Regions from separate parts of the Shewanella sp. 38A_GOM-205m genome, predicted to be linked through region 2. Evidence: riboswitches for the same ligand, from Rfam matches in the RefSeq annotation. Region 2 holds a riboswitch; each other region holds the start of a gene.
What was found. A riboswitch is a leader RNA that binds a small molecule or an ion and turns the genes downstream of it on or off. The one in region 2 is predicted to bind lysine.

Region 1: another riboswitch for lysine. It lies ahead of N512_RS0113295 (Na+/H+ antiporter NhaC family protein); the one in region 2 lies ahead of lysC (lysine-sensitive aspartokinase 3).
Region 3: another riboswitch for lysine. It lies ahead of N512_RS0100745 (Na+/H+ antiporter NhaC family protein); the one in region 2 lies ahead of lysC (lysine-sensitive aspartokinase 3).

Annotation. Positions count from the first base shown of each region.
Region 1 is NZ_JADP01000020.1:84,208-95,115, reverse strand. It holds gene N512_RS0113325 (hypothetical protein) at 1-186, opposite strand, end outside; gene N512_RS23045 (substrate-binding periplasmic protein) at 306-1,154, opposite strand; gene N512_RS0113315 (ribosome alternative rescue factor ArfA) at 1,351-1,575, shown strand; gene rimO (30S ribosomal protein S12 methylthiotransferase RimO) at 1,613-3,037, opposite strand; gene N512_RS0113305 (oxidative stress defense protein) at 3,273-3,980, shown strand; gene N512_RS0113300 (5'-methylthioadenosine/S-adenosylhomocysteine nucleosidase) at 4,161-4,988, opposite strand; lysine riboswitch at 5,201-5,372, shown strand; gene N512_RS0113295 (Na+/H+ antiporter NhaC family protein) at 5,461-7,041, shown strand; gene N512_RS0113290 (HlyD family secretion protein) at 7,126-8,256, opposite strand; partial or broken gene N512_RS24395 (DUF3302 domain-containing protein) at 8,577-8,811, opposite strand; gene N512_RS0113280 (GNAT family N-acetyltransferase) at 9,202-9,723, opposite strand; gene N512_RS0113275 (hypothetical protein) at 9,932-10,315, shown strand; gene N512_RS0113270 (alkaline phosphatase D family protein) at 10,323-10,908, opposite strand, start outside.
Region 2 is NZ_JADP01000003.1:145,241-156,148, reverse strand. It holds gene fusA (elongation factor G) at 137-2,227, shown strand; gene arcA (two-component system response regulator ArcA) at 2,561-3,277, opposite strand; gene N512_RS0103830 (DUF3293 domain-containing protein) at 3,838-4,272, shown strand; lysine riboswitch at 4,355-4,531, shown strand; gene lysC (lysine-sensitive aspartokinase 3) at 4,668-6,035, shown strand; gene N512_RS0103815 (succinylglutamate desuccinylase/aspartoacylase family protein) at 6,025-7,131, shown strand; gene N512_RS24755 (S8 family serine peptidase) at 7,324-10,908, shown strand, end outside.
Region 3 is NZ_JADP01000001.1:162,076-172,983, reverse strand. It holds gene N512_RS0100780 (methyltransferase family protein) at 1-70, shown strand, start outside; gene N512_RS0100775 (FUSC family protein) at 285-1,400, shown strand; gene N512_RS0100770 (tetratricopeptide repeat protein) at 1,414-2,259, opposite strand; gene N512_RS0100765 (thymidine kinase) at 2,521-3,099, opposite strand; gene N512_RS0100755 (M3 family metallopeptidase) at 3,373-5,511, shown strand; gene brnQ (branched-chain amino acid transport system II carrier protein) at 6,196-7,518, shown strand; gene N512_RS0100745 (Na+/H+ antiporter NhaC family protein) at 7,650-9,221, opposite strand; lysine riboswitch at 9,303-9,501, opposite strand; gene N512_RS0100740 (electron transfer flavoprotein subunit alpha/FixB family protein) at 9,592-10,515, opposite strand; gene N512_RS0100735 (electron transfer flavoprotein subunit beta/FixA family protein) at 10,516-10,908, opposite strand, start outside.

The DNA of each region.
Region 1 (10,908 bases), on a different contig from region 2:
GTCCTGATGAACCGGCGGGAAGATATCGGCATCGATTTTGGCCCGTTGCAGGCGTTTTGTTATCGCTTGCTGACTGCTGTGCAGTACCAGCTCAAGGGCGTTTTGCAGGCGCTGCTCCTCTTCGGCCATCAAGGTCATGGCCAAGTCCAGCTGTGCCTGTGGCGTCAACGGCTTGCGGGAAAACATATTACAACTCTTTGCGACCCAAAAGCAGTAGTGTACCCATTAGATACTGGACTCAGGCTGAATTGATCCAAAATGTATCAATGGAATAGGGGGCAATACTCCTTGTATGAACAGGAGGATTAGGGCACAGCCGCCGCTTGTGATACCTGCTGCATATAGTATTGATAACGCCACTCGGTTTCACCGCTTTCGGCCATGTCTTGCAAGGCCTGCTGCAGTGCGTAGGCTAGGCTGTCCGGCTGCAACTCCCAAGGGCTGTTGTCAATGGATATCGGCCTGTCGGCAATATAATTTGGATTGGCTCCGGCACTGAAATAACGGCTCTTGCGTGAGAAGCCCAGGTGTCCTTGTCGCCTGTGATCGCAGCAGTAGGGATGCAGTTTCAGCCCGTGCTGAGGATGGGTTTTCAGCCAATATCTCAGGGTTGATTCATCGTAGACATAGAAATCACCCTGATGCTGTTTGAGAAAGGCTATCGCCGAGTCTGTGCTCATGTCCGGTGGCTTGCGCACTATCAATTTGTCCGGTAAACCACCCAGCTGATAGCTGCCGGGGGAGATAAGCAGCACCAGCTGCTTATCCACCAATTGCTGCAACGAGGTGATGTCACTCAAGTCGGCGCGGCTGACGCCGATATAGCGTTCAGACAGGCCGTTGGCGATGAAATGCGCGTAGTCGTGGCGCTCTTTGGAGAAGGCCAGCCCGGGATAGAAGTCGATATTGCCCTTGGCAATTTCCCAGAGAATACGCTTTTTCGGCGCTCGCACTACCTTGAGACTACAACCTATTCTTGCCGCCGCGTCTTGATACAGGCTGAGATAGAGGCCACTGTTATCCGGTGCTTCAGCAATATAGGGGGCCCTGGCATTGGTGCGATACCCCATGGTCAGCTCACAGGTTTCTGCGGCAAGCAGCTGTGGTGAACAAGCGAGTGCCAGCAGCGCCAGACAACAGAACCTGAATATCACAGAACAAACCCTCCCGGATTGACTGAAACAGACTGAATAGTGATTGTTTTTAATAACATGAATAAGGCGAAACGCGACATTGTACTTTGGGCCAAGATTAAGATATTTGGTTATTGGTACAAAAGGGAGTAGTATTTGCGCGATTTTTGTCCGGTATGGTCGGGCAAGTCTCATTCCACTGAAATAAGGAGCCGATATGGCCAAATATATTAAGCAGACCGCACTGCTGGAACATGAATCCGGTCGTGGACAGATCAAAGATAACGCCCTCAAGGCCGTGGTGACCAGTTCACTGTTTCGCTGTCGCAGCGAGAAGCCGAAGAAGGGCAAAGGATCATACAGTCGTAAAGGACGCAATGGAAAGGGGCAACAGGGTGTTGCCCCTTTTGATTTTATGACTCTAATCTTTTCACCCTGCTGACACCTCAAGAAAGATTTCTCCAAGGTGTTGGGAGAGTTTAATCCGGCATCTGCACCAGTTCGGCCCACAGATCGTGCTCATCAGAATGAGTGATCAGTGCGCGCACCATGTCCCCTGGGTTCAGTTCCACTTCTCCGTTTAAGAATACCATGCCGTCGATTTCAGGTGCATCGGCATAGCAGCGGCCAATGGCGCCTTCCTCGTCCACATCATCGATAAGGACATCCAGCTCACGGCCTACCAGGCGCGCCAGCCGCTCGGCACTGATCTCGGCCTGCACCTGCATGAAACGCTCATAGCGGTCCTGCTTGACCTCTTCACTGATAAGCTCGGCCAAGGTATTGGCCACGGCGCCATCGACTTCCGAGTACTTGAAGCAGCCTACGCGGTCCAGCCTTGCTTCACGCAGGAAGTCCAGCAGGATTTCGAAATCCTCTTCGGTTTCACCGGGGAAGCCAACGATAAAGGTTGAGCGGATCACCAGATCCGGGCAGATTTCTCGCCATTTCTTGATGGCGTCCAACTGGCGGTCGACCCGGCCGGGGCGTTTCATCATCTTGAGCACGCGAGGGCTGGCATGCTGCAGCGGCAGATCCAGATAGGGCAGGATCAGTCCTTCGGCCATCAGCGGGATCAGCTCATCGACCCAAGGGTAAGGGTAGACATAGTGCAGGCGTACCCACACCCCCATCTTGCCCAGATGGCGGGCCAGGGTAGTGATATCCTGCTTCACCGGCATGCCGTTCCAGAAGTCGGTGCGGCCGCCCTTGTCTTTGCCGTAGGCCGAGGTGTCCTGGCTGACGACCAGAATTTCCTGAACGCCGCTTTCCACCAGGCGTTTGGCTTCATCCAGCACGCTGCCGACACTGCGGCTGTCCAGATCGCCCCTCAGCGCCGGAATGATGCAGAAGGTACAGCGGTTGTCGCAGCCTTCGGAAATCTTCAGGTAGGCATAATGCTTGGGGGTCAGCTTAACGCCGGCTTGCGGGATCAGCGAGGTGAAGGGGTTGTGCTCCGGCTTGGGCACATATTTGTGCACATGGTTCAGCACGGCTTCATAGCTGTGGGGGCCGGTGATCTCCAGTACATCCGGATGCACTTCGCGGATCTGGTTTTCCTTGGCGCCCAGGCAGCCGGTGACTATCACCTTGCCGTTTTCTTCCAACGCTTCACGCACGGCATCCAGCGACTCTTCCACCGCGGCATCAATAAAGCCACAGGTGTTGACTATTACCAGGTCGGCATTGTCATAGCTGTTGGTAACCTCATAGCCGTCGATGCGCAGTTGGGTGAGGATCCGCTCGGAATCCACCAGGTTCTTGGGGCAGCCCAGGCTGACAAAGCCGATGCGATTGCCGCTGGTTTGGGCCTCGGCAGGGCTGTTTTCCTGTGCCAGAGTCTTGGCCGGAGTGTCCAGAGTCGTGGTCTGCTTGGGATCAAAAATGTCGACTGATTTCTTCAAGAGCTGTTTTCCGCAATGCTAAAGCTGATGGAGCACGCTTGGGTGCCGGTAAAATTGGCGGCGATTATACCTCAGCCATAGAAAAGGTACAGTTGGGCTGGTTAATTTATGTTCTATGTTGCCATCTCGGTTGCCGCTTCAAAACCTCGTTGAAAAATTTTTTGATTTTTTTAACCCTTTTGTCAGCCGGCTGCGTTTCTATGGTCAACGAAAGCGAACTTTTTGGAGAACCAAGATGAAAAAATCTCTGCTGAATCTGGCGCTGATAGGCGCACTGTTACCCGCTACTCTGATGAGCCACTCGGTACTGGCTCAGGATAGACCTCTGCTGGAAACTACAGGCGTCAGCCAGATACAGGTTGAGCCGGATATGGCTGAAATCCATGTTGAAGTGTCATTAAGCGAATCTGATGCCAAGGCGGCCAAGGCCGCATCCGACAAGGCGGTGGCCGCTTTTATCGAGCGCCTGCTCAAGGCTGGGGTCGCCAAGGAGTCGATTGCAGCCGCCAATCTGAATCTGCAACCTGAGTATGTTTACCTCAAGGACAAGGCGCCCGAGCTCAAGGGGTATCGCGCCAGTCGCAGTGTGACCGTGTTGGTGAAACAGTTGGATCAGCTCAACCCCATACTGGACTCGGCGCTAATAGGCGGGATCAACAAGGTGAACCAGATCAACCTTAAGTCCAGTAAAGAAGCCGAGATGCGCAAGCAGGCGCGGCAGGCGGCCATTGAAGATGCCAAGCAAAAGGCCAGTGAGCTGGCAGCCGGATTCGGCGAGAAACTCGATGGCGTCTGGTCGATTCGTTATTTCGACCAAGGCCCGGTGCGCCCTGTGATGTACAAGGCCGCCATGATGGCTGAAGGCGCTATCAACCAGAGCTATGAGTATGGCCAGGTAACTTTCTCCGACAGGGTCGAGGTCAGCTACAAGCTGCGTGACTAAACCCAAGTTATCCTGTCTGACAGTTATGATGCGGGCACCCTGGTGGTGCCCGCAATGTTTGTTTTCCAGCCGGTAATCCAAGCAATTTCTCTTATTGCTGATTACTTAAGATTAGGTGCTTACAGGAAACGCCAAAGAGACAATCCAGCGGCACTTGTTTGCCATTAGAGCGACTAGGTTTTATTTACCTTCCAAACCTGCGATCAACTTCTTGGTGTACTCAATGACAAACTGCTGACAGTGGATAGCGGTTTGTGGCTCAAACTCTTCGCCGTGCAGGTCGGTATTGGAGAGTACCCGAATCCCGATAAAAGGGATCTCATAGGCCTTGGCAACCAGGGCGGCCGCAGCGGTTTCCATCTCTTCGGCCGAGGTTTGATAAGTTTGGTGCAGCCACTCGATGCGGTCGACTTCGCGGTTCCACTCATCGGCACTGCCGATCACGCCGGTCACTACCTTGCCATGGCGATAAGCTGACACCAGTTGTTGTCCCAGAGCCAGCAACTTGGGATCGGCATCAAAGCGCTTGTGTTCCACCAGCTTGCCATCCTGACGCAAACGCATGGTGACATCGAAGTTATGCCAGCGTTTGGGATCTATGCCTTGGCCTTTGGGGTGTAGATCGCTGCGATAGGAACCCATATTGAAGCTGTATTTCCCCAGCACTATGTCGCCGCGGTGCAGCGCCGGGTCGTGGCCGCCGGAGGTGCCCTGGTTGATAATAAAACCGGGTTGAAATTTTTCTATCGCCAGTGTGGTGGAGGCGGCCGCATTGGCCATACCTATTTCAGTACGGGACACTATGACAGGATAGCCATCCACAGTGCCTTGCCAGAAAGTCCAGGAACCAAGAGTTGTCTGTTTGGGGTCTTTCAGGGCCTGAACCAGGGTGTCGACTTCGACATCCATGGCGCCTTGCAGCAGTATAGGTGCCCGGGTGGGCGTTGCCATGGAATGGCTGGAGAACAAGGCACAGAGTGCCACACAAAAACGTTGTAACAGAGTCATTTGCACACCTTTAATTGTTATTTCAGTGTCGCGGTAGGGGAGGGCGATCCTAGGTGCAGCTGTGGTTGCCGTCAACAGCCGGAGCTGGCATTTGCGAGCCCAGACATGAGTCACTTACCAAAGGCTTAATGCCAACCGGGCGGGATATTTACCGCCAGAGGCACAATCCGGCTTGCTATTGGGGCCGTGATAGTTAGAATGCCAGTCGAATACCTTTGAGTAGAGGCGCGCTGCCTAAGAGTAACCGGGAAGAGGGTGATGCCTTTGAGGCCCGGGGAAAGGAGTCGGCGCCGAAGTAGCCAGGCCATCAAACCTAGCTGCTGGTTCTGTATCTAACAGGTGCAGGACTGCCATAGTCATCCACTATGGAGCGCTACCTGAAGGAGCTGAGAAGTTTCTGCCCTCCTTGGTCTGAGTTTCTTCGATCCTATCGGTAGATCTCCACCTTAGTTGTTTTAGGTGTAAAGAGATCATGAATATCATGCATTTTGCGGACTCTCCCTGGTCCATAGTTCCTCCTCTGCTGGCGGTTGCGCTGGCGATCATCACCCGTAGAGTACTGCTCTCCCTCGGGGTTGGCATAGTCGCCGGCAGCCTGATGTTACAGCAGTTTTCACCGCTGCAATCGCTGCGTTACCTGTTTGACAGTGTGCTGAAAATCTTCTGGGTCGATGGTGCTCCCAACAGCGATAACCTGAATATGCTGCTGTTTATGCTGCTGCTGGGTGGGCTTATCAGCTTGATGACCGCCTCGGGGGCGACCCGGGCCTTCGCCGAATGGGCCGCCAGGCGCTGCCAGAGCCGCAAGAGTGCCAAGTCGCTCACCGGCTTGATGGTGTTTGCCTTCTTTATTGACGACTTCTTCCACAGCTTGTCGGTGGGGCCCATTTGCCGCCCTGTGACCGACAGATTCCAGATCTCCCGCGCCAAGTTGGCCTATCTGCTGGACTCAACCGCGGCGCCCGTGTGCGTATTGATGCCCATCTCCTCCTGGGGGGCCTATATCATTGCCCTGGTGGGCGGCATACTCGTGGCCCATGGGGTGACAGACCAGAGCCCGATCGCCGCCTTTGTGCAGATGATCCCCATGAATCTCTATGCGGTATTTACCCTGATCATGGTGGTGGTGGTCATCGCCTTCCAACTGGATATTGGGCCGATGCGACAGCATGAGCAGCGGGCGCTCGAAGGCAAGCTCTGGGATGAATCCAAGGGCAGGCCAATAGGGCTGGATATGGAAGCCCCGGCCGACAGCCGCGGCGGCATGCTGGATATGGTGTTGCCGATAGTGACACTGACGGCGGCGAGTATCTATTTCATGCTGGACTCCGGGGCCCAGGTATTGGCCGCCAATGGTCGGGCCTTCAGTGTGCTGGGCGCCTTTGAACATACCAATGTGGGTTCGTCTTTGGTTTACGGCGCCCTTTGCAGCCTGGCGGTGTCTGGCCTGTTGGCTCTGCGCCTCGGCCTTGGGATATCCACTTGGCTGCGTGCCGCCCCCAGAGGGGTCATGGCCATGTTGCCGGCGATCAACATACTGCTGTTTGCCTGGACCATAGGCGCCGTGGTGCGTGACATGGAAACCGGCAAATATCTCGCCAGCCTGGCTAACGGCAATCTGCCCACAGGGCTGCTGCCTGTGGTGGTGTTTGTGCTCTCCTGCGCCATGGCCTTTGCCACAGGCACCAGTTGGGGGACTTTCGGTATCATGTTGCCACTCGCCGGAGATATGGCCGCCGCCAGCGATATCCAACTTCTGCTGCCCATGCTGTCGGCTGTGCTGGCCGGCGCTGTGTTTGGCGACCACAGTTCGCCCATCTCCAGCACCAGTATTCTGTCGGCCACCGGCGCCGGCTGTCACCATATAGATCATGTGCTGACCCAGTTGCCTTATGCCCTGACCGTCGCCTTCGGGGCGGCGCTGGGGTATCTGGCCATGGGGCTGCTGCATTCCACCCTGGCCGGTTTCCTGGTGAGTGCCGCTTGGTTTGCACTCTTCTGCCTCTATCACGCCAGGCGCTTCCAGGCGGCTCCCGAGGCCGCCATCGGCTGAGGCTGAGATGGGATACAAAAAAGCCCCGGGAGTGTTCCCGGGGCTTTTTACTCTTGCCAAAGGCTTGCGCGTCGATAAGGAATATCAGTGATCCAGATAGAGATAGTTCTGCCAGCTTTTCATCCTTATCAATACCTTACGCATGATTGATACATGCTCAAAGCTATCGGAATAGATGGCGATCTCCACATTGGTGCCCAGTGGCAAATGATACTGACTCAGATCATCCAGCGGCTTGAGTTTCACCAGTGGCCGGCCGTTGAGGCGAATTTGTGACGAGCCATAGAGCTGCCCCTGCGCCTGCACCTGAGACTCGCCTATGGCCGGCAGTACTTCGACAACTTCGGCTTGAAACACCTTGCCCGGCAGGGCGCGGAAGATCAGCTCGGCCTTGAAACCGGGTTTCAGCCGCAGCAGCGAGTTTTGCCTAAAGGCGCCGACAAAAAAGCGCTCCTCCTGATGGACAAAGGTCATCACAGGCCTGAGGGGCATGGGCACCACCATCATTCCCGGTCTCAGGGTCAACTGGGTCACATAACCGTCTGAGGGGGCGCGCATGCTGGTTTCCTCCAGATTGAATCTGGCTTTTTCCAACATGGCGGCAATTTCGGCCACCTGGGTGTTTTGCCCCTGATACTCGGCTTCCAGTGCCAGCTTGGCGCGCCGGGCTTCGGCCTCGGCCGCCTCTACTGAGGCCTGGGCGCCGAGATAGTACTGACGACGGTTGTCGACATCGGCACGGGTGAAGGCGCCTTTTTCAAAACCGCGGCGGTAGCGCTCATATTCCAGTTGGGTTCTGTCCCGTTCGGCCTCGGCCTTGATGCGACTGGCCTCGGCGGCCTTATAGGCGGCGTCCAGCCCCAATACCGCCTGTTTGGCCTGCTCCAGGCTGGCCTCCAGCCGGGTGACTTCTGTCTGATAAGGAGTCGGATCGACCCGGAACAGCAGCTCGCCCTCTTTCAGCAGTTTGTTGGGGATGACGGGCACTTCTATGACCTTGCCGCGCACCGAGGGGATCAGCGGGGTGGTAACATACATCTGGCTGCCCATGGCGGTATGGGGATGGTTGTAGTTCATCAACAAAATCAAGGTGCCTATCAGCACTACTCCGCCGAGCACGGCGGTGGGCACGCTCCACTTGTTGAGTGGAATGCGGAAAATCTTGAAGATGGCGACACAGATGGCGGTGTAAGTGAGGATAAGCAAGAGATCCATTTATCTGTTCTCCCCATTCTTGTTATTGCTTTGGGTCTGATTATCTGTACCTGGAATGTCGGTCGAGTCTGCTGCCGTATCCAAGTTCACGCCGCTGGTGGGTTTGGGGTCGGCTGGGGGCTCTTCTGAAGATGTTTGGACTTTGGTTGGGGCTTGGTTTTGGCTTTGGACTTGGACTTGGACTTGGGCACTCGGCGCTGCAAGAGCCTCTGCGGCATGCTTTTGGGCTTCCAGGGCGGCGACTTTTTCACTCAATAGCTCCAACTGCTGCGCCAAGAGTACGGTTTCATGGTGCAGTGATTGCTGCTCCTGTTGAATTTTGTCAAAGCCCCAACCCCGGTCCTCGCGCCAGAGTGTGGCCCAGATCCACAGAAACGGCCACAGCACATGCAGGGTAAACAGGCTCACCCAGCCGGCGTAGTGAATGGCGTCCTGATGGGGGTGGTTACGTTTCTTGGCCAGCTCGTAGGGGATGTCGTGGATCACTATCACCCCGTAGAAGATCACCAGGGCGACAAAGATCAGCAGCCCCAGTGCGATATAATCCAGTGTCATCTAATCGGGTTCCCTTATTCGCAAATACGCTTGAATAAGTGTAGATGGCCGCTGGCGGATTGCCCGGGAATGATGAATTTTTTCAGGGGTATAAGACGAAAATCGGCTCGTGCCCGAAAGGGGGAGGGAAGGTGCGAACAAGTCCTCGTGGCACTCTGGCTTACACAGCAATTGGCGTTCAAGGCATCTGACTGAAGGCATGCCGGGGCCTGTCGAAGTCGGATAACGCAGAGAGCCGGTTGCTGAGCAAGCCCCGAAGGGCGTGGCTTACAAGCCTGCCTGCTGTGTTGTGCTTCTTGCAAAGGACTAGGGCCATTTGCTGCGAACCACGCCTTGCATCCAGGCCTGTAAGCCGACGCAGAGCACACATGGGACTTATTCGCACCTTCCTTAGTTCTCTTTGGGCTCGGCAGGTCCCGGCAGCATAAGCTGATAAAACGCCAAATCCAGCCAGCGGCCGAACTTATAGCCCACCTGGGGCAGGGTGCCTGAGTGCTTGAACCCCAACTTCAGGTGCAGGGCAATACTGGCCTGGTTTCCGGCATCTATGGCGCCCACCATGGTGCGCATGCCGCGCTCCCGGGCCTGGGTTATCAAATGCTGCATCAGAAAGCGCGCCACCCCTTTGCCTCTATGCTCCGGGTGCACATACACAGAGTGTTCCACCGAGTAGAGGTTGGCCGGATAGCCGCGAAACGGGCCTAAGCTGGCAAATCCCAACAGTTGCCCCTGCTCATCCTCGGCGCCCAGAATTGGCCAACTGCCTTGCTGTTTGGCGCCGAACCAATCGCGGATCTGCTGTTCGCTCCTTGGCTGGTATTCATAAAGGGCTGTGGTATGGGCAATGGCATGGTTGAAGATGGCGCGTATCGCTTCGCCATGTTGCTCAAGTTGGCAGTGACACAGATGCATCTTAGGCTCCCAAGGTGGTTTCGCCTGAGTATGCCATAAGCCGGGCAACGCGCCATTACTTCAATGGGAACATATGAATTGGAGCAGGTAGCCATTCAGTGTGTTGTATTGCAGTCGAGAGGTGGGTGCTGTACTTGCTAGAGATGGTTAACATTAGCCAAAGTAACAGTTATTTTGATTGTATTAGGTCAATAAAAGGATGTGACAAATGAAAGTGGAGCAAAGGAGTCGTAAAGCCAGAGAAGTACATGCGGAAACCTTAATTAAAATAAGTACTAATCTGTTGACTGCTTTTGGTGTAACCATATTGATCTTGCCCTTGTCCGGTTTGGCCGGTATCGCGATCAAGAGCGGTGATACCGCTGAGCTTTGGGATCTGTTCCTTAAGTTGTTTGGCTCTTGGTATGGTGTTGTGGTGATTGCACTGGAGTTGCTGATAGGTTACATCGTGCTTTCTTTCCGTGATAGGGCGCTGGATGTCTATGATGAGCTTTATCCAGACGCCTGTGCCTCGGAAGTTGTCAAGGAGACGATAACCACTCCTGATATCAATCCGCCGAAAACGACTCCAAAGGCAGGTGAGCAAGCTTGAGCCTTTGTCAGTCGCGGCTCTCTTTGGGCGCTTGAAACTCGGTCAGGCTCATATCGGCATGCAGTACGGCTATCCGCTGGGGGGCGCCGTTTTCTGCCAGTTCCAGGAGGCCGATACCGCTTTGGTTGACCAGGCGCTTGCTGCGTTCCCCATTGGGGCGGCGCCCGCGGATCGACATACGTTTGCGTTTGGTCAGCAGATTGAGCGGCGAGAAATGACCATAGAGCCAGCCGTTGAGCTTATCAAACACAGGCAGCAGCTTTTCCGGGAACTGATTTTTGATGCCGCTGGCGGTGATCTGGTAAATGTTGGGACTGGCACGGCGAAAGCGGATCCCTATGTCATAAGCAAAGGAGTAATGCACATCGCCGGAGAGGATCACAAACTCCTGCGGGGTACGTCTGTGCATGAAGATCGACAACAGGGCGTTGGCGGCGCCGGGGTGCGCCATCCAGTTTTCGGCGTCCACCAGCAGCGAAGCTCCGATCAGGGTGGCCGTGCGCTGCACCGCCTCAATCAGTTTGACCCCGAAAATCGGTGCCGCCGACACTATGATGACCTTATCCTGCCCCAGCAGTGCCTGCTGAAGATCC
Region 2 (10,908 bases):
TGAAAATTGAAACTGCTGATTGCAGCCTATAGGGGTTTCGGTGTTATAATACGCGCCTTATTTATGGGGTTCCGTCTGTCGCAGCTTTGAAGTGGCATACTCCGTCTCCTATTAACTAATCATTTGAAGTTGAATCATGACTGACTTATCAAAATACAGAAACATTGGTATTTTTGCTCACGTTGACGCGGGTAAAACCACTACCACAGAACGTATCCTGAAACTGACCGGCAAAATCCACAAGATGGGTGACAGCCATGACGGTACCACCACTACTGACTTCATGGAGCAGGAAGCTGAGCGCGGTATTACCATTCAGTCTGCTGCGGTAAGTTGCTTCTGGAAAGATCACCGCTTCAACATCATCGATACCCCCGGACACGTTGACTTCACCGTTGAAGTATATCGTTCTCTGAAAGTTCTGGACGGCGGTGTTGGTGTATTCTGTGGTTCCGGCGGTGTTGAGCCTCAGTCCGAAACCAACTGGCGCTATGCTAACGAATCTGAAGTTGCCCGTATCATCTTCGTAAACAAGCTGGACCGTATGGGTGCCGACTTCCTGCGTGTTGTTGGTCAAATCAAGCGCGTTCTGGCTGCGACACCACTGGTTATGACTCTGCCTATCGGTATCGAAGACGAGTTCAAGGGTGTTGTTGACGTACTGAACCGCAAAGCCTATGTATGGGATGAGTCTGGTCTGCCAGAAAACTACTCTGTAGAAGAAGTTCCAGAAGACATGGTTGATCTGGTTGAAGAATACCGTGAGCAACTGATCGAGACTGCCGTTGAGCAGGACGACGACCTGATGGAAGCCTACATGGAAGGTGAAGAGCCTTCTATCGAAGACCTGAAGCGTTGTATCCGTAAAGGTACCATCAACCTGTCATTCTTCCCCACATACTGTGGTTCTGCTTACCGTAACAAGGGTATGCAGCTGGTTCTGGATGCAGTTGTTGACTACCTGCCATCTCCAACTGAAGTTGAGCCTCAGCCTCTGACTGACCCAGAAACTGGTGAAGAAACCGGTGAAGTCGCTACTGTATCTGCCGATGAGCCACTGCGCGCTCTGGCGTTCAAGATCATGGATGACCGTTTCGGTGCCCTGACCTTTATCCGTGTCTACTCTGGTAAGCTGAAGAAAGGTGACACTATCCTGAACTCTGCTACCGGTAAGACAGAGCGTATCGGCCGTATGGTTGAGATGCACGCTAACGATCGTAAAGAGATCGATTCTGCTCAAGCCGGTGACATCATCGCTGTTGTAGGTATGAAGAACGTTCAGACTGGTCACACTCTGTGTGATCCTAAGCACGAATGTACTCTTGAGCCTATGATCTTCCCTGAGCCAGTGATCTCTATCGCTGTAACTCCTAAGGACAAAGGCGCTTCTGAGAAGCTGGGTGTTGCTCTGGGTAAGATGGTTGCAGAAGATCCATCATTCCAGGTTGAAACCGACCAAGAAACTGGTGAAACCATCCTTAAGGGTATGGGTGAATTGCACCTGGACATCAAAGTAGACATCCTGAAGCGTACTCACGGTGTTGAACTGACTGTTGGTGCTCCACAGGTAGCTTACCGTGAAACCATCACTCAAGCCGTTGAAGACAGCTACACTCACAAGAAGCAGTCTGGTGGTTCTGGTCAGTTTGGTAAGATCGACTACCGCATCCGTCCAGGCGAAGCTGGTAGTGGCTTCAAGTTCACCTCCAGCGTTGTTGGTGGTAACGTACCTCGTGAATTCTGGCCAGCAGTTGAAAGCGGTTTCGAAGACATGATGAACGAAGGTCCTCTGGCTGGCTTCCCAGTACTGGACGTTGAAGTTGAACTGTTCGACGGTGGTTACCACGCAGTTGACTCCTCAGCGATCGCGTTTGAAATCGCTGCCAAGGGTGCATTCCGTCAGTCTATGCCTAAGGCCAAGCCTCAGCTGCTGGAGCCTGTGATGAAGGTTGACGTGTTCACTCCAGACGATCACGTTGGTGACGTTATCGGTGACCTGAACCGTCGTCGCGGTATGATCAAGGATCAGGAAGCTGGTCTGACTGGCGTACGTGTTAAGGCTGACGTGCCACTGGCAGAAATGTTCGGTTACATCGGTCACCTGCGTACCATGACTTCTGGTCGTGGTCAGTTCTCCATGGAGTTCTCTCACTATGCTCCATGTCCTGCCAACGTGGCTGAGACTGTTATCGCAGAAACCAAGGCTCGTAACGCAGCCAAGAAATAAGGATTAATTATCCTGATAAAAACCCGCCTTGATGGCGGGTTTTTTTATGGGCGAATATCCAGTGCCGCGAAGCCAGCAGAATCAAACTTGCACTCAGCTCGGCGGATGCCGATGAATATCAATGGGCAATCGTATGGCAACTGTTTCTGAAAGTGGCATATGTGGCAAAGGAGCTACCTAAGATAAAGGAGATAAAGGAGCTGGGATTGGCAGAGAATTACCGTGAGGAAGCCACTGCGAATATCAGTAGCTGGGGGAACCGAAATAGGTGAGCAGATAAACAAAAGCCAGCTCGATAAGCTGGCTTTGTGCAGGGCCGATAAGGCGTGTTTATCAGTCTTCCAGGTTACCGCAGAAACGGTAGCCTTCACCGTGGATGGTGGCGATGATTTCCGGTGTATCAGGCACACTTTCGAAGTGCTTACGAATACGACGGATAGTCACGTCAACAGTACGGTCGTGTGGCTTGAGCTCTCGGCCGGTCATTTTCATCAGCAGCTCAGCGCGGCTGAGGATCTTGCCTGGGTTTTCCACAAAGTGCAGCATAGCGCGGAATTCGCTACGTGGCAGCTTGTAAGATTCACCCTGTGGGCTCACCAGAGAACGGCTGTTGATTTCCAGGCTCCAACCATTAAAACGATAGTATTCAACGGCAGCCTTTTCTTCAATTTCAGCGCCAGAGCTGTTGACACGAGTCAGCAGGTTACGGGCACGAATGGTCAGTTCACGAGGGTTGAACGGCTTGGTGATGTAATCATCGGCACCGATCTCCAATCCAAGGATCTTGTCCACTTCGTTGTCACGGCCAGTAAGGAAGATGAGACCGATATTGTTGATTTCGCGCAATTCCCGCGCCAACAGCAAACCATTCTTACCTGGCAGGTTGATATCCATAACCACCAGGTTCACCTTGTTTTCCTGCAAGGCTTTGTGCATCTCTGCGCCATCATTGGCTTCGGTTACCACATAACCTTCTGCCTCGAAAATACTTCTCAGCGTGTTACGGGTAACGGCTTCATCTTCAACGATCAGAATGTGCGGGTTTTGCATGTTATTTACCTAATTAAATCAGTTTATCTAACCATGAGCGCGGGTGACGCTCCGCTATACTCTCTAAAACGCCAACATTCACAGGGTTCACGTAAGTGCTGTTCAAAACTGAAATGAAACGGCAACACACTTCATGATTAGCAAAAAGTATGCTCTCCACCCGGAGAGGCGCGAACTGTACTGTCTAGGATTCCCAGTGGCGGGATTTAGTTCCTGAAAGACATGGAAAATCCAGAAAATGTCATCTTAAAACCAGATTACATTTGGTACAGAGTCGTTATCGATAGAGACTTATGCTGTAGCGTAATGGCGCTAGCCGGGTCACACACTTAACTCTAAGCCTCTGTCGATACAATCCATTGTACTAGGATTGGGCATTTGTTAACAAATGAAATGTTAACAAATTAATGTTCAACTATGATCTATATCACAAGTTTTTGCGTTACCTATTGAAAGATAAGCATTTTGTATTTTGTCTTACTGTGAGCTTGCTCACGGGGCTAGGGGAATGCAAAAGCCTTTGCTAGAATAAATCCGGTTCATTAGAGACAGATACTACAATGGATGCTGCATTTGAAAGTCTCTGGCAGTACTACCAGAGCGCATGCTTTTTATTGACTCAGTCGTTTTCTTCCGCTGTTCCTTTCGCTATTGTCACCGCCCATAATCCCCTTGGGCAAAAACTCACTTCTTGCCAAAACCGCCTTCTCGATCGGCAGCTACAACACGATATTGATAAGCTGGGCATTCCTTACCGGGCGATCATAGGCGCTGCCGATGATCTCAGTCATATGGAAAAAAGCTGGGCTCTGTTTCTGGATAAGGCTGCGGCAATCGAACTGGCATCAAAGTATCGACAAAATGCCCTTTACTACGTTGATAGTGGGCTCTTGACCTTGGTGCCTTGCCTGAAAGGGGAGCGAGAGGTGGCGCTTGGACAGTTTGCTGCCAGGGCGCGCCTGGTCAGCGAGTTACCCGAGCTCAGTGACGGATGAGTTGAGGAAATTTCATCCTGTGCAAATTAGCATTGACTTCATAAGGACTTTATTGCTAATTTTTTCATCCCTTTCGCGAGAAAGGAACAGAAGAGGTGCGTTAACTAGGTAGTGAGTCAGAGGAGGCCAATTCTCCAATGACGGCTCATGAGGGAGATTAACGCCGAGGTCGGGATGCGTATTGGCTATGCTTCCGGTCGGTTGGTCAGGCTGAATCCTGGCGACTGTCACCTGGTTTTGGTGGAGAGCTTCTGGTGACGATCGCTGTTTCCCTGCTATAGGGTGCGTTATCTCTGCACCAGGCTCTTCGAACGTTATCTGTTCGGAGCTTAACTCATGAAATCTATTCTCGTTATCGACCTTTCCCTGTTACCTGCCTGTGGGGGAATGCGCTGATGTCTCTTGTTGTTGCCAAGTTTGGTGGTACCTCAGTTGCCGATTATCCGGCGATGAATCGCTGTGCCGATATAGTGCTTGGAAACCCGGCCACCCGTCTGGTTGTGGTCAGTGCATCCAGTGGCGTAACCAATCTGTTGGTGGAGCTGTCTCAGGCAGACATGGGGGATGAGCGCCGTCTCAAGCTATTGAAAGAGATAGCCACCATTCAATACGCAATTCTGGATAAACTTGGCAGACCGGCAGATGTTGCCGCGGCGCTGGATGCTTTGCTCAGCCGCATGGCAACGCTCAGTGCCAGGTTATTGCAGGCGCCGAGTCATGCTATGGTCGATGAGATCCTATCTTTGGGCGAACAGTGTTCTTCAGCGCTGTTTGCCGCGGTATTGAGAGAACGTGGTGCCAAGGCCAGCGCCTTTGATGTGCGCCAGGTGATGCGTACCGATAGCCATTTCGGTAAGGCCGAGCCACAAATCGCCGAGTTGAAGCGACTGGCGACAGAGAAATTGCAACCTTTGCTTGAGCAGCAACTGCTGGTGACCCAGGGCTTTATCGGCGCCGATGCCGATGGCCGAACCACTACGCTTGGGCGTGGTGGCAGCGATTATTCTGCGGCCCTTTTGGCTGAGGCGCTGGAAGCCGATGCGGTCGAGATCTGGACCGATGTAGAAGGGATTTACACCACGGATCCCCGACTGGCTCCCAACGCCAGGCCTATCGCAGAAATCAGTTTTAATGAGGCGGCAGAGATGGCTACTTTCGGTGCCAAGGTGTTGCACCCTGCCACCATCTTGCCGGCGGTGCGTCAACAGATCCAGGTGTTTGTCGGCTCCAGTCGGGCACCGGAAAAAGGTGGCACCTGGATCCGTCACCAAGTGGAAGATGAGCCGGTATTCAGGGCCGTTGCGGTGAGACGAGATCAGACCCTACTTAACTTGCACAGTTTGCAGATGTTGCATGCCCAGGGCTTTTTGGCAGAGACCTTTGCCGTGTTGGCGCGGCACAAGATCAGTGTCGATCTCATTACCACCTCAGAGGTGAACGTGTCGCTGACGCTGGACAAAACGGGCTCAGATTCGGCCGGCAAGGGGCTTCTGACCGAAGCCCTGCTGCAGGAATTGTCGCAAAACTGCCGTGTGCGGGTGGAAGATAAGCTGGCTCTGGTGGCCATCATAGGCAACAAGATAGCCACTACTGCCGGGATCTGTCGCCGGGTATTTGAAGTGCTCGAACCCCACAACGTCAGGATGATCTGTCAGGGCGCCAGTCCGCACAATCTTTGTGTCTTGGTGTCGGAAGCCGAAGCCGGTGATGTTGTTGCCGCTTTGCATCGTAACCTGTTTGAAGGGGCTCAGGATGCAGCTTGAACATCTGCCGGTTGGGGAGCTGGCTGCCGGCCAGCCCTTGACCATACCTGTTTATCGCTTCAAAGGTACCAGCGATGCGGCGCCCAGCGTCTATATTCAGGCCAATGTGCATGGCGCCGAGGTGCAGGGCAATGCGGTGATTTTGCAGTTGCTGCAGTACTTCAAGGCTCATCCGCCTCTGGGAGATATCACCCTGGTGCCTCTGGCCAACCCCTTGGGGATTAACCAGAAAAGCGGTGAGTTTACCTTGGGCCGTTTCGATCCCATCACAGGTATCAACTGGAACCGAGCCTATCTGGATCAGGCCGTCCACCTGGATGACTGGTATCTGCAGCATAGTGAGCTGCCGGAGCAAGCACTGTTTGACGCTTTTCGTCGTCTTCTTATTGCCAACTGTGAACAGGCATTGGCCAATCCCTGGGGAGTGACGACCGGGCAGAGATTGGCGCTCAATCTGCAAAAACTGGCGCACGGCGCTGACATAGTGCTGGATCTGCACACCGGCCCCAAGTCCTGTAAACATCTCTATTGCCCCGAATATGAGCTGTCCGCTGCCGGCTACTTTCATATTCCCTATACCCTGGTGATGCCTAAAGGTTTTGGCGGCGCCATGGATGAAGCGGCCTTCAATCCCTGGTGGCAGCTCAGCGACTATGCCAATAGCCGGGGCAGAGAGCTGAAAGTCGCAGTGTCGGCCTTTACTTTGGAGCTTGGCAGCCAGGAGCGTATCGATCTTGCCGATGCCAGCCGAGATGCGGAAGGCATATTAAGTTATCTGAGCTATAGAGAGGTGATAGCCCAGAGCATACAGCCCGAGGTGATGTCGCGTTTTGCTTGTATGCTGAAAGACTATCGGAAGTTTCACGCACCTATGGCAGGTATGGTGGAGTATCTGGCCGAGCCGGGAGTACCTTTGGCTGCGGGCGCGCCTCTGGTCAATATGCTCAGGCTCGACCGAGTCGATGCCGGCACTGAAGTCACCAGGCTCTCGCTCAATGAGGATGTGATCCCTGTGCTGCATTTTGCCTCGGCGTCTGTGCACCAGGGAACTGAGCTCTACAAGGTGATGACCAACTACTTCACTCTTTCTGGTTAAGTCAAAGCCGGATATGAAATCCTTTTTAGCGTCTACCATTCTGTAACTAGCTGATAATTTGTAATATTTTGTGTCTTTTGTTTCTTGTTTGTATCAATTGATGTTACAAGAATTAATCCCTTTGTATTAAGGGAGTGTTTTTGAGCATGGAAACATAAAACAACAATAAGCAGTCTTATAGGGAGTAGACAAGTGAAGAGTCAAGTTGCAATAGCCGTTTCAGCAGCGCTGTTATCTATGGCATTCCATTCAGAAGCCGCGCCAGTGAGCGTATCAGATCCATTTATTTCGTCGGATCTGCTTAGTGCGTCCAGCGGCCTCAAAGGACAACAGCAAGGGGTGGGGCAACATAAGTTTGTCAAAGAGCCTGGACTTGCAGAGGGTAAATACACTTATATAGTGCGCCTTAAAGATCCCTCTGTGGCGAATTATGCCGGTGGTATTGCCGGGCTTGAAGCCACCAGTCCACAGCGAAGCCAAGGGCTGGCGCCCCAAAAGGCTCCCAAGCTGAATACCGCCAGTGTGGCGGTGAAGTCCTACGTGAAGTATTTGAATGCCAAGCAACAGAACTTTTTAATGAGTGCCGCGGCCCAAGGGGTTCAGTTGCAGGCCAAGGCCAGATATCACTATGCCTTTAATGGCCTGGCGGTCACCATGGATCAGCAGCAGGCTGAAGCCCTGTCCAAGTTACCCGAAGTGGCGTTCATTGAGCGGGAAAGCCTCTATTCAATGGATACCGACAGTAGCCAGAGCATGATAGGTTCTCCCAAAGTGTGGGACGGCAGTGCAACAGGGACCCGGGCTATGGGAGAAGGGGTCATAGTCGGGGTGATCGATTCGGGGATCAACAGTGATCATCCATCCTTTGCCGACATTGGGGGAGATGGTTATGACCATACTAACCCCTGGGGGCAGGGGGTCTACGTCGGTGACTGTGCGGCAGAGTTTTCTGACATGTGCAACGACAAGCTAATCGGGGTCAGAAGTTATCCCGAGATTACCGATAGTTATGATGATGAAGAGGTCTTTGGTCCAACACCTCCTGCCAAGAATGGTGAGGATTATGGGGGCCATGGTTCTCATACTGCCAGTACTGCTGCGGGCAATATCCTTAAGAATGTCCCCTATGTTGCCGGTGAAGTTGGTGAGGCTCAGGGGGACGGCATTGAGACCGGGCTCGAGTTTACACAGATCTCCGGGGTCGCCCCCCATGCCAACATTGTTGCCTATCAGATCTGCCGTCCGGGCAACAATGGCGATAGATATTCAGGTTGTCCCACATCGGCGATTCTCAAAGCGTTGGATGATGCCATTGCCGACGGTGTGGATGTGATCAACTATTCCATCAGCGGCGGTGGTTTCCCTTGGTCAAGCGCGACAGAGATGAGCTTCCTGGCTGCCCGTAATGCCGGCATCTTCTCTGCCGTATCGGCCGGAAATACCTCTGCCTCGGTTAGCCAAGTTCCCTTTTCTTCACCCAAAAATGCGCCCTGGTATACCTCAGTCGCGGCATCTACCCACAACCGGGAAGTGCGTTCCATTCTGGAGTTCAACGGTGACCAACTGGACTACACTCAGGGAACCGGGCCGGTAATGACTACAGATATCAGTGCACCTTTGGTGTATGCCGGTGACTTGGCAGCTGATAATTTCGAAGGTTGCAACGCCTTTGCCGCCGATGCGTTCAAGGAACAGTTGGCGCTGATTAAGCGCGGCGGTTGTAACTTTGCCGATAAGGTCAATAATGCCAAAGATGCGGGGGCAGTAGGGGTTATCGTCTTTAACAAAGACGGTGAAGGCAACGTCAGAACCAAGATGTCCGGACTGGGCAACACCAGTATCCCTTCTGTTTTCATCGGTAATATTGATGGCTTGGCCGTTGTGGATGCGCTGGCGGCTACGCCAGGGCTGGTGGCCAAAATCAATGCTACTCCATCGGCCGTTGAGCGTCAGGCAGATGTGTTGGGCGACTTCTCTCTACTCGGGCCAAATCGTTACTTCGATGTGATTGCGCCTTCGATTTCTGCACCGGGTGTGGACATCTATGCCGCTTATGCCGATGAGCAGTATGGCCATGAAGTAACAGGGACAGATCCTGCCGATTATACCCTGATGTCCGGTACTTCTATGTCCAGCCCTCATGTGGCGGGCGCCGGGGCGCTGCTGAAGTCGGCTCATCCTGAGTGGACACCGGATAATATCCGTTCAGCCTTGATGCTGACGGCAACTACGGCCAGTGCTATGACCAAGGCCGATGGCAAGACTACCGCGGATCCGTTTGATGTGGGTGCCGGCCGGATCCGGGTTGATTTGGCCGCCAAGACAGGGCTTATCATGGATGAGTTGGCGGACAATTATGAGTTTGCCAATCCAGAACTCGGTGGTGATCCCAGACGTTTGAATCTTCCCAGCATGTCTACTAGCCGATGTGTTAACAGTTGCAGTTGGACTCGAAAAGTCATGGCTACCAAAGACGGCGTATGGAGCGCTGCCGGGGTGGCGACGACTGAAGGGCTGAAAATAACTGTTTCGCCTGAAAACTTTACTCTGACCAAGGGGCAGTCGCAGGTGGTGACTGTCACTGCCGATATCACAGGAGTGAACTCAAGTGATTGGGCGTTTGGTAACCTGCTGTTGACCTCGAGTAACCACCCTGATGCGGCCATGCCTGTGGCGGTTAAAGCTGCCCGTGACAATTTGCCGGACAGTTTAACCATCAGAGCGGGACGAGATGCCGACGAGCTGACTTTCAGCGAGCTGAAATCGCTGGATATGACTGGACTGGATGCAGAAGTATCTGCCTTGGCACTGGCCGACAGCTTTGAAGGCGTGCTGAAGCAAGATTCGAATGTTGGTAGCTTCCTGGACGACATTACCGATGGTGTCGCCTTCGTCGCCTACAGGGTTGAAGAGGGGGCAAAGCTATTCAATACCACTATTACTGCCACCAATTCCCCGGATTTGGATCTCTATGTGGCGATAGACAGAGATAGTGACGGGTCGTTGGATGCCCTTGTCGGCCAATCGGCCAGAGCCGGTTCTGATGAATCTGTCAGTATCAGTAATCCAGAAGTCGGTGACTATTATATTTTTGTGCAAAACTATGAGGCCTCGGCCGCCAATGCCGAAGATCCCTTCACCTTGAAAACCTCTGTGGTAGAGGCAGGTCCGGCTCAGGACAACTTTACTCTGACCAAGACGGGTGACAATGAGGACTTCTCACTGAAATTTGCCTGGAAGGATAATTTTGACGCCAGCGACCTGGGTTATGCCGTAGTAACTCTGACGTCCAGTGATACCAATGTCGCTGCCAAGAACCTGCCGGTTGCTTTCAGCCGAGTCGTTGATGATGTGCAGATGCCTGAGGCCAGTATACTCAGTGGTGAGATGACCCCTGGGCTGCCAGTAACCATGACTGTAACTATCGCTGCCAATGCTTCCCCGGAGGCTCGGGAATATCAAATCAAGGCCATGGTGCCGGAAGGACATGAAGTCACGGCTATCAGCGACCAAGGAGAACTGGCTCAAGGAGTATTGAGTTGGACTCATGTGATGCAAACCGGCGATCCGGCCAAAACGCTGAGCTTCAAGTTTATCCCGCGTAAACAGGGGCAGGGCAATAAGCTGATATTGAGCAATACCGTAGTCAATGATACCGCCGAGGTGCTGACTCAGGAGTATCTGTTCGATGTTAAAGAAGGGGCCCCTGTTATTAAAGTTGATGCACCGGACCGAGTGGCAGAGCGCAAGAGCTTTGTTATCGATGCGTCTGCCTCG
Region 3 (10,908 bases), on a different contig from region 2:
GCGGGCGATGCAGCAACTCTTTGGTGATCCCTACCGCACCTATTGTCAGAGAGTCAGACGCTGGATTTAACCCGGGCCTCCTCTTGTAAACCTGCCCCAGGCAAAAAACCACATTCGAATGATGCCACAAGGGGACAAGCTGTGATCCAGCGCATAAAGGCCTTGCCTTCAGGCAATTGTGGCTCCCAGTTTGCACCTTTCCCGGCCACCGCCGACTCCATCGCGATTCATCTCTGTCATAATTGCCCTTGACGGTCAACCCATACGCTTTTTGAGACACTGCCATGCCCCTGTTTGCCAGAGCCTCCGCCTTCGCCGATTTCATCTATCGCCATTCCCGCGCCGTACACACGGTAAAACTGGCCTTGGCACTGTTTATTGCCGCCGCCATCAACGCCATCTGGTCTTTGCCTCACTTTGTCTGGAGCATGGTCACCATAGTGATCATCATGATGGGCCTGCCACAAGTGGGCGGCGCTATCGAAAAATCGCTGCAGCGGGCCATAGGCACCTGCTTGGGCTCGGCTTATGGGGTCTTGTTGGTGATCACCATGGGCGGCTATTGGGACTTGATGGGCTTACTGATCCTCGGGGTCAGCATAGTCTGCTATATCAATGCCGGCCGCTACAGCTATGCCTACCTGGTGGCTGGGTTCACCATGATCATAGTGATAGGTGACGCCAACCACGACACCTCGGAAGCCTTATGGCGCACCGCCAATATTCTCATCGGCTGCGTGATTGCCGTGCTGGTATCCCTGTTTGTGCTGCCAATCAAGGCCAAACAGGACTGGCGGGCCCAGCTGGCAAGCTCACTGAAAATCATGACCCAAGTGCTGGAGCAGCATCTCAATGCCGGCCAGGAAGAGCCGGAAAATGCCCGTAAGTCGCTGGAAACGGCGATGAAGGCTGTGCTGGCGCAGAAAAAACTGCTGTTTTCGCTGGAATGGGAAAGCCAAACCTTGAAGAAAGAGGCCGCTACTCTGACCGAGCTGGCCAACAAACAGATAAGGGTGATCACGCTTTTGGAGCTACTGCTGCTCACCCGCTGGAAGGCCGAAGAGGATGAGGCCTATGCCAGAGTCAAACAGGTAGCCAGCGGGCTACAGCGAGAGTTTGCCTATCTGGCGGACTATGTGGCCGGCAACACACCCGACTGCCCCAAACTCCCCCTGGGACTCGGCTATCAATTGCAGCAACAGCTACTTAAGCAACTGCCATCTGAGCCGAGCGACGACTCGCCGGAATCGGCCCATCAAGGTTTCGCACTCAGCGGTTACAGTTGGCTTATCTATCAACTGGCCCAGGCGCTGTTGGCCATTCATGGCGAGCTGGCCAGCCTGGATCTGGCTTATAAGCGCAAAGCATCTTCCCAGCGCCAGTTGGATATTCCCGAGTAACTGGCCGCCGGCGTTACAGCCGCAACAGGTCCTGCTGATGAAAGTGGATCACCACTTCAGGGTCAAGCTCGAGTGCCAGATCCAGTATATGGCTGATGCTGATGGGCGCCTCGCCAATCTGGCTTAAGCTGTTGTAATAGCCCAGTAAGGGTAAGGCCCAGTCCCGGCGCCTTTCAATCAGCTGCTGGTACAACAGGGCGGCCTCTTGGTATTGTTTCTGCTCATAGCTCAGCATGGCTTTGAGATAGACAAGCTGAAAATACGCACGGCCCTGACGCTTTAATCCCTTATCGAGCTGCGCCATAGCCTCATCGGATCGTCCCAACGCCCGCAAGCTGACGGCCTGATAAAACTGCAGCTTATCCAGATAGTCATACTGTCTCGCGGCTCGTTGATAACTCTTGAGCGCTGCCTCATGCTGGCCCATTTGTGCCAGGATATTGCCTTTGAGCATCTGGCCATCGGCCCAAAGCTGAGGCTTGTTATTGAGATAGCGGTTTATCTGCTCCAGCGCGGCCGGATAGTCCCGGGTTTCATAGAGTGTCCTGGCAATATCCAACCTGAGATCACGCTCCGATCCCAAAGCCTCGGCTTTGCGGTAATCGGCCAGTGCGCCGGCATAGTCCGGACGCAGGCGCTGGGAATAAGCGGACAGCACCTGAGCCTTGGCCGCGGCGCGGAAAAAATACAGCTCAGAGTCCTTGGACAGCATGGGCTCAGCCTTGTCATAGGCCGCCACCGCCTTGGGGTAATTGGGGATACTGCTGAAGTAATAAAGCTGCCCAAGCAAAAATGCCAGCCGCCCGGAGTCCGGGTAATTTGCCATGGCCGCATCCAGTCTAGGCGCCGCCTCTGCCATCTTCCTTTCAAAAATAAGCTTTTGAATCACTTTAATTTCTGAGGCGGGAACGGCTTTATCTGCGACGGCCTGCAATGGCAAAACTGAGCCCAGCAGCAACAGCAACAAACCCGGTAACCGCTTCCTGGATATACGGCTTCCAGCAGGGGAAATAGACGACATAAGCTTCCTTTCTTTATCTCTTTATTTATATCTTTGGCTGTTCGCCTGGGCTTTACTATTGAACTTGTCGCTTTGGGCTTGCAACCGCGACGCCTCGCATCAGTCCCAAATCAATTCGCGGTAGTGCTTACGACAGACAGACTCATAACTCTCATTGCCGCCTATCGCCACCTGCTCACCCTCGCGCACCGGGTTACCCGCCCCATCACGACGGATCACCATATTGGCCTTGCGACCACAGTGACAGATGGTTTTCAGTTCTACCAGCTTGTCGGCCCAGGCCAACAGGTACTGACTGCCAACAAACAGCTCGCCCTGGAAGTCGGTACGCAAACCGTAACAAAGTACAGGAATATCCAGGATGTCGACCACATAGGCCAGCTGTTTGACCTGCTCTTTACTGAGAAACTGGGATTCATCAAACAGCACACAATTCAGGTGCTGACGCTCATGTTCGGCGCGGATCATCTCGAGCAGATTGTCATCATGGGCAAAAATACGTGCATCACATTCAATACCGATCCTGGAGGCGACCTTTCCCACTCCAAAACGGTCATCTATCGCCGGGGTCATCACCAGGGTGTGCATGCCGCGCTCGCGATAGTTATAGGATGACTGCAGTAAAGAGGTGGATTTCCCGGCATTCATCGCCGAATAGTAGAAATAAAGTTGCGCCAAAACGGCTCTCCCCTGAGAAAAATTCCGGCCGCAATTTTACACTTTTTACCACATAAATACAGGATGCATGCCCCATGCAGCCAAACTTGAGCATTGATTCAGCATTCGCTGAATCTGCCCATTAAAATCAATTTGTTACACTTCTTTATTAATAAGCTGCTGGCCTGCAAACATCGCGATTATGTAGGCTATAAACATTAAATTCAGCCACTTTTAAGCAACAAGTGCTAAGTTGCGCTAAAAAACTCATAACTAAAGATGGAAGTCATAACAATGCGAAAATCTCTTCTGGCGCTGGCCGTTGGCGCCACACTGGCTATTTCAGGCTGCAGCACCCACAATCCTCAGGACACAAATCTGGCAAGTGCGGAAGCCACTCAAAGCAATCCACTTTTTGCCAAGAGTACCTTGCAATATCAGGCCCCGGATTTTCGCCTGATCAAAGATGAACACTTCAAGCCTGCACTCGAAGCCGGTATTGCCGAGCACTACCAGGAAGTACTGGCCATTGCCAACAACCCAGAGAAACCCACTTTTGCCAACACCATAGTCGCCCTGGAAAAATCCGGTGAACTGCTAAGCCGCGCCTCAAGCGTTTTCTATAATCTGACCGGCTCCAACTCCAACCCTGAACTGCGTAAAATTCAGGGTGAAATGGCGCCCAAGATGGCGGCCCACTCAGACAACGTCAATCTCAACCCGGAGCTGTTTGCCCGCATCGACAGCCTCTACTCTCAGCGCCACCAACTGGGCCTGAGCAGCGAGGAAGTACGCCTTATTGAGGTGTATCACCAGCGCTTTGTGCTCGCCGGCGCCAAGCTGACCGAGAACGAAAAAGCCCAGATCCGCGCCTTGAACGAAGAGCAGTCCAAGCTGGTGAACGAATTCCAGCAACGACTGATGCGGATGAACAAAGAAATCGCCGTAACTGTGGCTGACGTTGCTCAATTGGAGGGTCTGTCCGACTCGGCCATTCGCAATGCCGCGGCCGATGCCAAGGCCGCCGGTCTCGATGGCCAATACCTGATCAGCATCACCAACACCACTCGCCAGCCTGTGCTGGCTCAGCTGAAAAACCGAGAGCTGAGAAAACAGATTTGGGAAGCCTCAGCCTATCGCGGCCTTGAAGGTGAAAACGAAACTGCCTCTCTGGTAGCCCGCCTGGCGCAACTGCGCGCCGAACGCGCCGCTCTGCTGGGATTTGATAACTGGGCCAGTTACCGCCTGAGCCCACAGATGGCCAAGACACCCGAGGCCGTCTATGAGATGTTCGGCTCCATGGTGCCGGCCGTTGTCGCCAACACCCAGAAAGAAGCCGCCGATATCCAGGTGATGATCGACAAGACTGGTGGCAAGTTCCAGCTCAAGCCTTGGGACTGGGCCTTCTATGCCGAGCTGGTGCGCCAGGAGAAATATGATCTGGATGAAGCTAGCCTCAAGCCTTACTTCGAATTCAATCGAGTGTTGGAAGACGGCGTCTTCTTTACCCTCAACCAACTCTATGGGGTAACCTTTAAGCCACGGCCGGATCTGCCGGTTTATCACCCTGATGTCAAAGCCTGGGAAATGTTTGATGCCGACGGCAGCAGCATGGCCATCTTCTACGGCGACTATTTCGCCCGTGAAGGCAAGCGCGGCGGTGCCTGGATGAGCTCTTTCGTCAACCAGAACCTGCTCAAGGGCGACAAGCCTGTGGTGGTCAATGTGATGAACATCAAGAAGGCACCGGAAGGCGAAGCCACCTTCGTCAGCTATGACGAAGTAACCACCATGTTCCACGAGTTGGGCCACGGCACGCATGGCATGTTCTCCAAAGTAACCTACCCCAGCCTGTCCGGTACTGCAGTATCCCGTGACTTTGTCGAGTTTCCATCCACCTTCGAAGAGGACTGGGCCGGTCATCCACAAGTGTTGGCCAACTATGCCAAGCACTACCAAACCGGCGAGCCTTTACCCAAGGCGATGCTGGACAAGTTGCTGAAGTCCCGCAGCTTCAACCAGGGCTTCGACACCCTGGAGTATATGGCTGCTGCATTGGTCGACATGGAATGGCATTCGCTGGACAAAAACGCACCGCTGCAGAATGTCGCCGAGTTTGAAGCCAAGGCGCTTGAAAAGCACGGCCTGAACATTGAAGCCGTGCCACCACGTTACAAGTCGACCTACTTTGCCCATGCCTTCCCGGGTGGCTACAGTGCCAGCTACTACGCCTATATGTGGAGCGAAATCCTCGCGGCCGATGCCTTTGCCTATGTACAGACCCAAGGCGGCCTGAAACGGGATATCGGCATGAAGTATCGCAAGACTATCCGCGAAGTGGGTAACAGCGTGCCACCTATGGAAGCTTACAAAAACTTCCGTGGCCAAGAGCCGACAACCGATGCCCTGCTCAAGCGTCGTGGTCTGCTCTGATAAGTGAGCGCTGACAACAGTTTAAGTCCGAGGGGCGAGATTACACCTCGGACTTAAGCAGAAAAACACCTGAGTCTTCCGGCTCAGGTGTTTTTTTATGACAAGCCATTCGACTTCCAGCACCGGCACTCATTCTCCCCGTAATCAGGGCCGGGTCTATTTTGCAACCCCTTGAAAATGGACACGTGATACCTAAGGAAGGTGCGAATAAGTCCTCGTGGCGTTCTCTTTTGTAGAGAGTGGCTTGCACAGCAACTTGCCGTTCAAGGCATCTGACTGAAGGCATGCCGGGGCCTGTCGAAGTCGGATTGAATCGTTAATGTTTCTTTAAAGAATTTTTAGTGGCTTATTCCTGTGAGTGGAGAAAATGTTGAAATACGCACTATCCACTATTTAAGGCTTGCCAGGTTCCAAGAGATAGGTTTATAAGGGATCCACGCAGGGAGGAGCCTCCTCCCGTATTTTCTGTCAGCCTGGATTTTGTATGTCATTGGTCACTTCCACAAGTTGTTTGCAGCCTAGTCGCCAACAAGTGACCGTCGCCAATCTCCTCCTGCTCTCTCTGGAACTCAACCGGGGCTGACAGGCTATTATCTTTTATTTTCTGTCAGTGAGAGTCGCTGGCAGAGTCATCAAAACGCTCACTTGCTGGTTACTTCAAAGCTGACATATTTGAGGAAGACTATGTTAAGTGCACGCAATATAGCCGCTTTGGGGTTTATGACCTTTGCCTTGTATTTAGGCGCCGGCAACCTTATTTTCCCATCATTTTTGGGTTATCAGGCAGGCGAAAACCTGTTTCAGGGCATGGCGGGCTTTCTACTGGCCGGTGTGGGCTTACCCGCCTTTGCTTTGGTCATTGTGGCCCTGGTGGGGGGCTCCGATAACCTGACTTCAGTACTTCCCCGCCCTCTGGCTACCACGTTCTGGATTATGGTATTTATCGTGATTGGCCCGGCATTTGTCATTCCTCGCGCCATCACAGTCGCTTACCAATTCGGTTTTAGCCCGTTTTTCGGTGACAACGCTCTGGGTCCTTTTTCAATTATCTTCTGCATTATCGCTGTGCTGTTTTCCCTGTATCCGGGCAAACTGGTCGACAACCTGGGGAAGTGGTTGACGCCGGCGCTAATGGCTATCCTACTGGCAATGGCTATCGCCGCACTGTTGTTTCCGAGTCAAGGCATTTCCCAGGCGACCGGCGCCTATGTAACCAGCGCATTTGCCGAAGGTGTGACTCAAGGATATATGACCATGGACGCCTTGGGCTCTATCGGTTTTGGATGGGTTATCTTCCGCGCGATTAAAAGTATGGGTGTCACTCAGCCAAAGGCGATTACCAGGTATACCCTGATTGCCGCCTTGATGTACGCTGTGGCTATGGCACTGGTATACATCTCCCTGGCTTATATCGGCGCCAGCAGCGTCGGTGAATACAGTAACGGCGGGGATATTCTGACCACCTTTACCACAACACATTTTGGTATTTTAGGTACCTTGCTGTTGGGGGCAGTGATGATATTGGCTTGCCTGACGACGATAATCGGCGTGACGACTGCCGGCAGTGAGTTTTATAGCCGCACATTCAGTAACGTGTCTTACCGTAACAGTGTGCTGGTCACCATGATAATTGGAGCATTGGTTGCCAATATTGGTCTGGAGCAACTTTTACAGATCACCCAACCCGTCGTGGTAGCCCTGCATCCGATTGCGATTGCCTTGTTGTTGATTGCGCCGCTACGGCGCCTTGTGTCCATGTCTGGCGTACTTGCAACCTTAGCGGCAGCGTTGATCTTTGGCGCTCTGGACGCCTTGCATATTCTCGGCAGTATGCCTGCCAACCTGGATGCAATTTTGAACCAATATCTACCCTTATACGCTTGCTATGCAGCTTGGATTGTCCCGACGGTTATTGTTCTGGCCATAGCGACGAGTTTGACTCTGTTTGCCCGCTCGGCATCGGCTCGCGTCATCACGGAAAACTCAATAGAGCTGCCACAAAAATAATTGGCGAGGCCAGTTTGAATCAATAGGTATTTAGCCTGAATATCCAAGACGAGAGTACGCCTCCAACTCCAATGGCCCTGAAATATAGGTAACAAAAAACGCTGCCGAGGCAGCGTTTTTTAATTGGCCGGTTAGGCAGCACTGTTTTTGGGCTGCTGCCACTTGAGCCACACCAGCCCCAGCATAAACAGCACACAACTGCTGGCAAGCCCAAGCCATACCGACTCGGTAAAGCCGAGTACTATATAGCCGCCGAGGGAAATAACTGCTACCAAGACCGCATAGGGCAACTGAGTCAGCACATGGTCGATATGATGGCAGCTGGCACCTGTGGATGACAGAATCGTGGTGTCCGATATCGGCGAGCAGTGATCGCCAAACACAGCCCCGGAAAGCACGGCGGCCAGCATAGGCAACATCATGCCACTGTGGCTGCCCATGGCCATATCGGCGGCAATCGGCAACATGATACCAAAGGTGCCCCAGCTGGTGCCGGTAGAAAAGGCGGTAAGCCCAGCCAAAATAAACAGCACGGCCGGCAACAAGGCAAAGGGAATATTGCCACTGGCGAGGCTGGCCATAAACTTGCCGGTTTCCAGTGAGCCTATGATCCCGGCTATGGTCCAGGCAAACATCAGAATATAGATGGCCGGCAACATGGAACGGGCACCCGAGGTGAGTGCCTTGAGGATCATCTTGGCTTCAATCTTCTGGATAAAGGCCAGCAGCAGCGTCACCACCAGACCGATGGAAGCACCAAAGAACAGAGATGAGCCCACATCGGTTTTCTCGAAGGCACCTATGATACTGAAAGGCAGGCTTTCTGCCGCCAGGGCATCGGCACCACTGGAAACCATAAAATAGAAGGTCGCCACCACCAAGACACCTATGGGCAGGAACAGGCCGTGCACCTGGCCGGTTTCCGCCTCGGGCAGATCGGCATTGGCGCCGGGTGGCAGCCCCTTGGACTCATCATAGAGATTGCCCTTGCGGGCGTTGAGCTCGTGTTTGCGCATGGCGCCGATATCCAGCTCCATAAAGGTGACGCACAGCAAGAGCGCCAGGGCAAACAGGGCATAGAAGTTCATCGGGATCATCTGCACGAAAGCGCTCAGATGTCCGGTCTCGGTAAACCCGTGGGCGGTGAGAATGCCGCCGATAAGGGCGATAATATAGGCGCCCCAACTGGACACCGGCGAGATAACGCACACGGGCGCCGCGGTAGAATCCAAAAGATACGCCAGTTTGGAGCGGGAGATATAATATCTGTCGGTCAGAGGCCTAGCGATACTGCCCACCACCAGGCTGTTGAAGTAGTCATCGATAAACACCGCACAGCCGAGAAACATGGTCAGCAGCTTGGCATCACGGCGATTACGGATATGCTGTCTGGCCCAGTTGGCAAAGGCTCTGGCCGAGCCACTGACGGTGATCAGCGCAGTGATCATCCCCAGCAGCACCAGGAACCCCAGAATATACAGGTTCCAGGCATTGAAAGCGCCATCGTCCCATACCAGGGAAAGCACCCTTTGCCCCAGATAAACCCCGGTGTCCAATACCGACCATTGATTGAGCAACAGGGCTCCAATCAATATCCCCAGTCCCAGCGATAACAGCACCCGACGGGTGAGGATCGCCAATAAAATTGCCACAACCGGCGGCAACAAAGAGAGTGCCGAATCGGCATAACTTGTTAGTGTCATTGAGTCTTGTTCTTCGTTAAATACGAATGGAGGGCAACTGAACTGGTGGGAAAAGGCAATGGCATACCGAGTAGCACCTGTCCTTTCAGTAGCGCTCCATAGTAACGTCAATCTGTCATCCCGACAGAATATACTATGGCAGTGCTGCCCCTATTTGGTAACAGCCCCAGCGGTGGACCTTGATAAGTCGCAACCACTTCGGCACCAAATCCTTTCGCGATACATAAACGGAATCACCCTGCTTACCGCTACTGATATTTAGTGCGCCTCTACTTCTCAGGACGCCTGATGTCAGGCGTGAGGCACATAAAAACATAGGCGGCTTTGAGGATGCTACCCCAAAGCCGCCTATCGTGACCTAGATCACAGATTAAATCAACTCGTTCAATTTAGGCACAACATCAAACAGGTCAGCTTCCAAGCCATAATCGGCAACCTGGAAGATAGGCGCTTCAGGATCTTTATTGATGGCCACAATGACTTTTGAGTCCTTCATACCGGCCAGATGTTGAATCGCCCCGGAGATACCCACAGCGATATAAAGCTCTGGCGCCACGATTTTACCCGTCTGGCCAACCTGCAGGTCGTTGGGAACAAAGCCGGCATCCACTGCTGCCCGCGATGCACCTACGGCGGCGCCAAGCTTATCGGCCAATGCTTCCAGCATGGCAAAGTTTTCGCCACTACCCATACCGCGACCACCGGAAACAATGACTCTGGCGCTGCCAAGCTCCGGACGAGCCGACTCGGTCAGGCTCTGGGATACAAAGCTGCTCTTGGCGTCGAAGACACTATCGAGCTGATTGATTTCAGCTGAACCTGTCTCGGCAACGGCGTCGAAGGCGCTGGCGCGCACTGTGGCCACTTTCTTATCGTCCAGACTCTTAACGGTTGCCATGGCGTTACCGGCATAAACGGGACGGACGAAAGTATCGGCATCAATCACCTTGGTGATCTCAGAAAGTTGAGCCACATCCAGCAAAGCCGCCACTCTTGGCAGTATGTCCTTACCCTGGCTTGAAGCTGCAGCCAGAATGTGGCTGTAGTCGCCACTCAGAGACAAGATGAGTTCACCAATATTGTCGGCAAGATGAGCACCATAGGCAGGGTTATCGGCCAGCAGTACTTTACTGACGCCTTCAAGCTTGGCGGCAGCATCGGCGGCGGCCTTACAATCCTGACCGGCAACCAAGAGGTGAATATCTCCCCCTATGGCTTTGGCTGCGACGACAACTTTGGCTGTGTCCTGTTTCAGGCTGGCATTATCGTGTTCTGCTATTACTAATACGGCCATTTAGATTACCTTCGCTTCGTTTTTCAACTTGTCCACCAGCTCCTCAACGGAAGCCACCATCACACCCGCCTGACGGCTGGCCGGTGCAGCTACCTCCAACACCTGTACGTGCTGCTTGAGCGCCACTCCCAGGTCATCAATGCTCATGGTCTCCAGCGGCTTGCGCTTGGCTTTCATGATATTGGGCAAAGAAGCATAGCGAGGCTCATTCAGACGCAGATCTGCGGTGACCACGGCAGGCAGAGGCATGGACAGAGTCTGTAAGCCGCCATCCACTTCACGGGTGACCAGCAGAGTTTCGCCTTCCAGCTTCACTTCAGATGCAAAGGTTGCCTGAGGCATACCAGCGAGCGCCGCCAGCATCTGTCCTGTCTGATTGTTATCGCCGTCGAT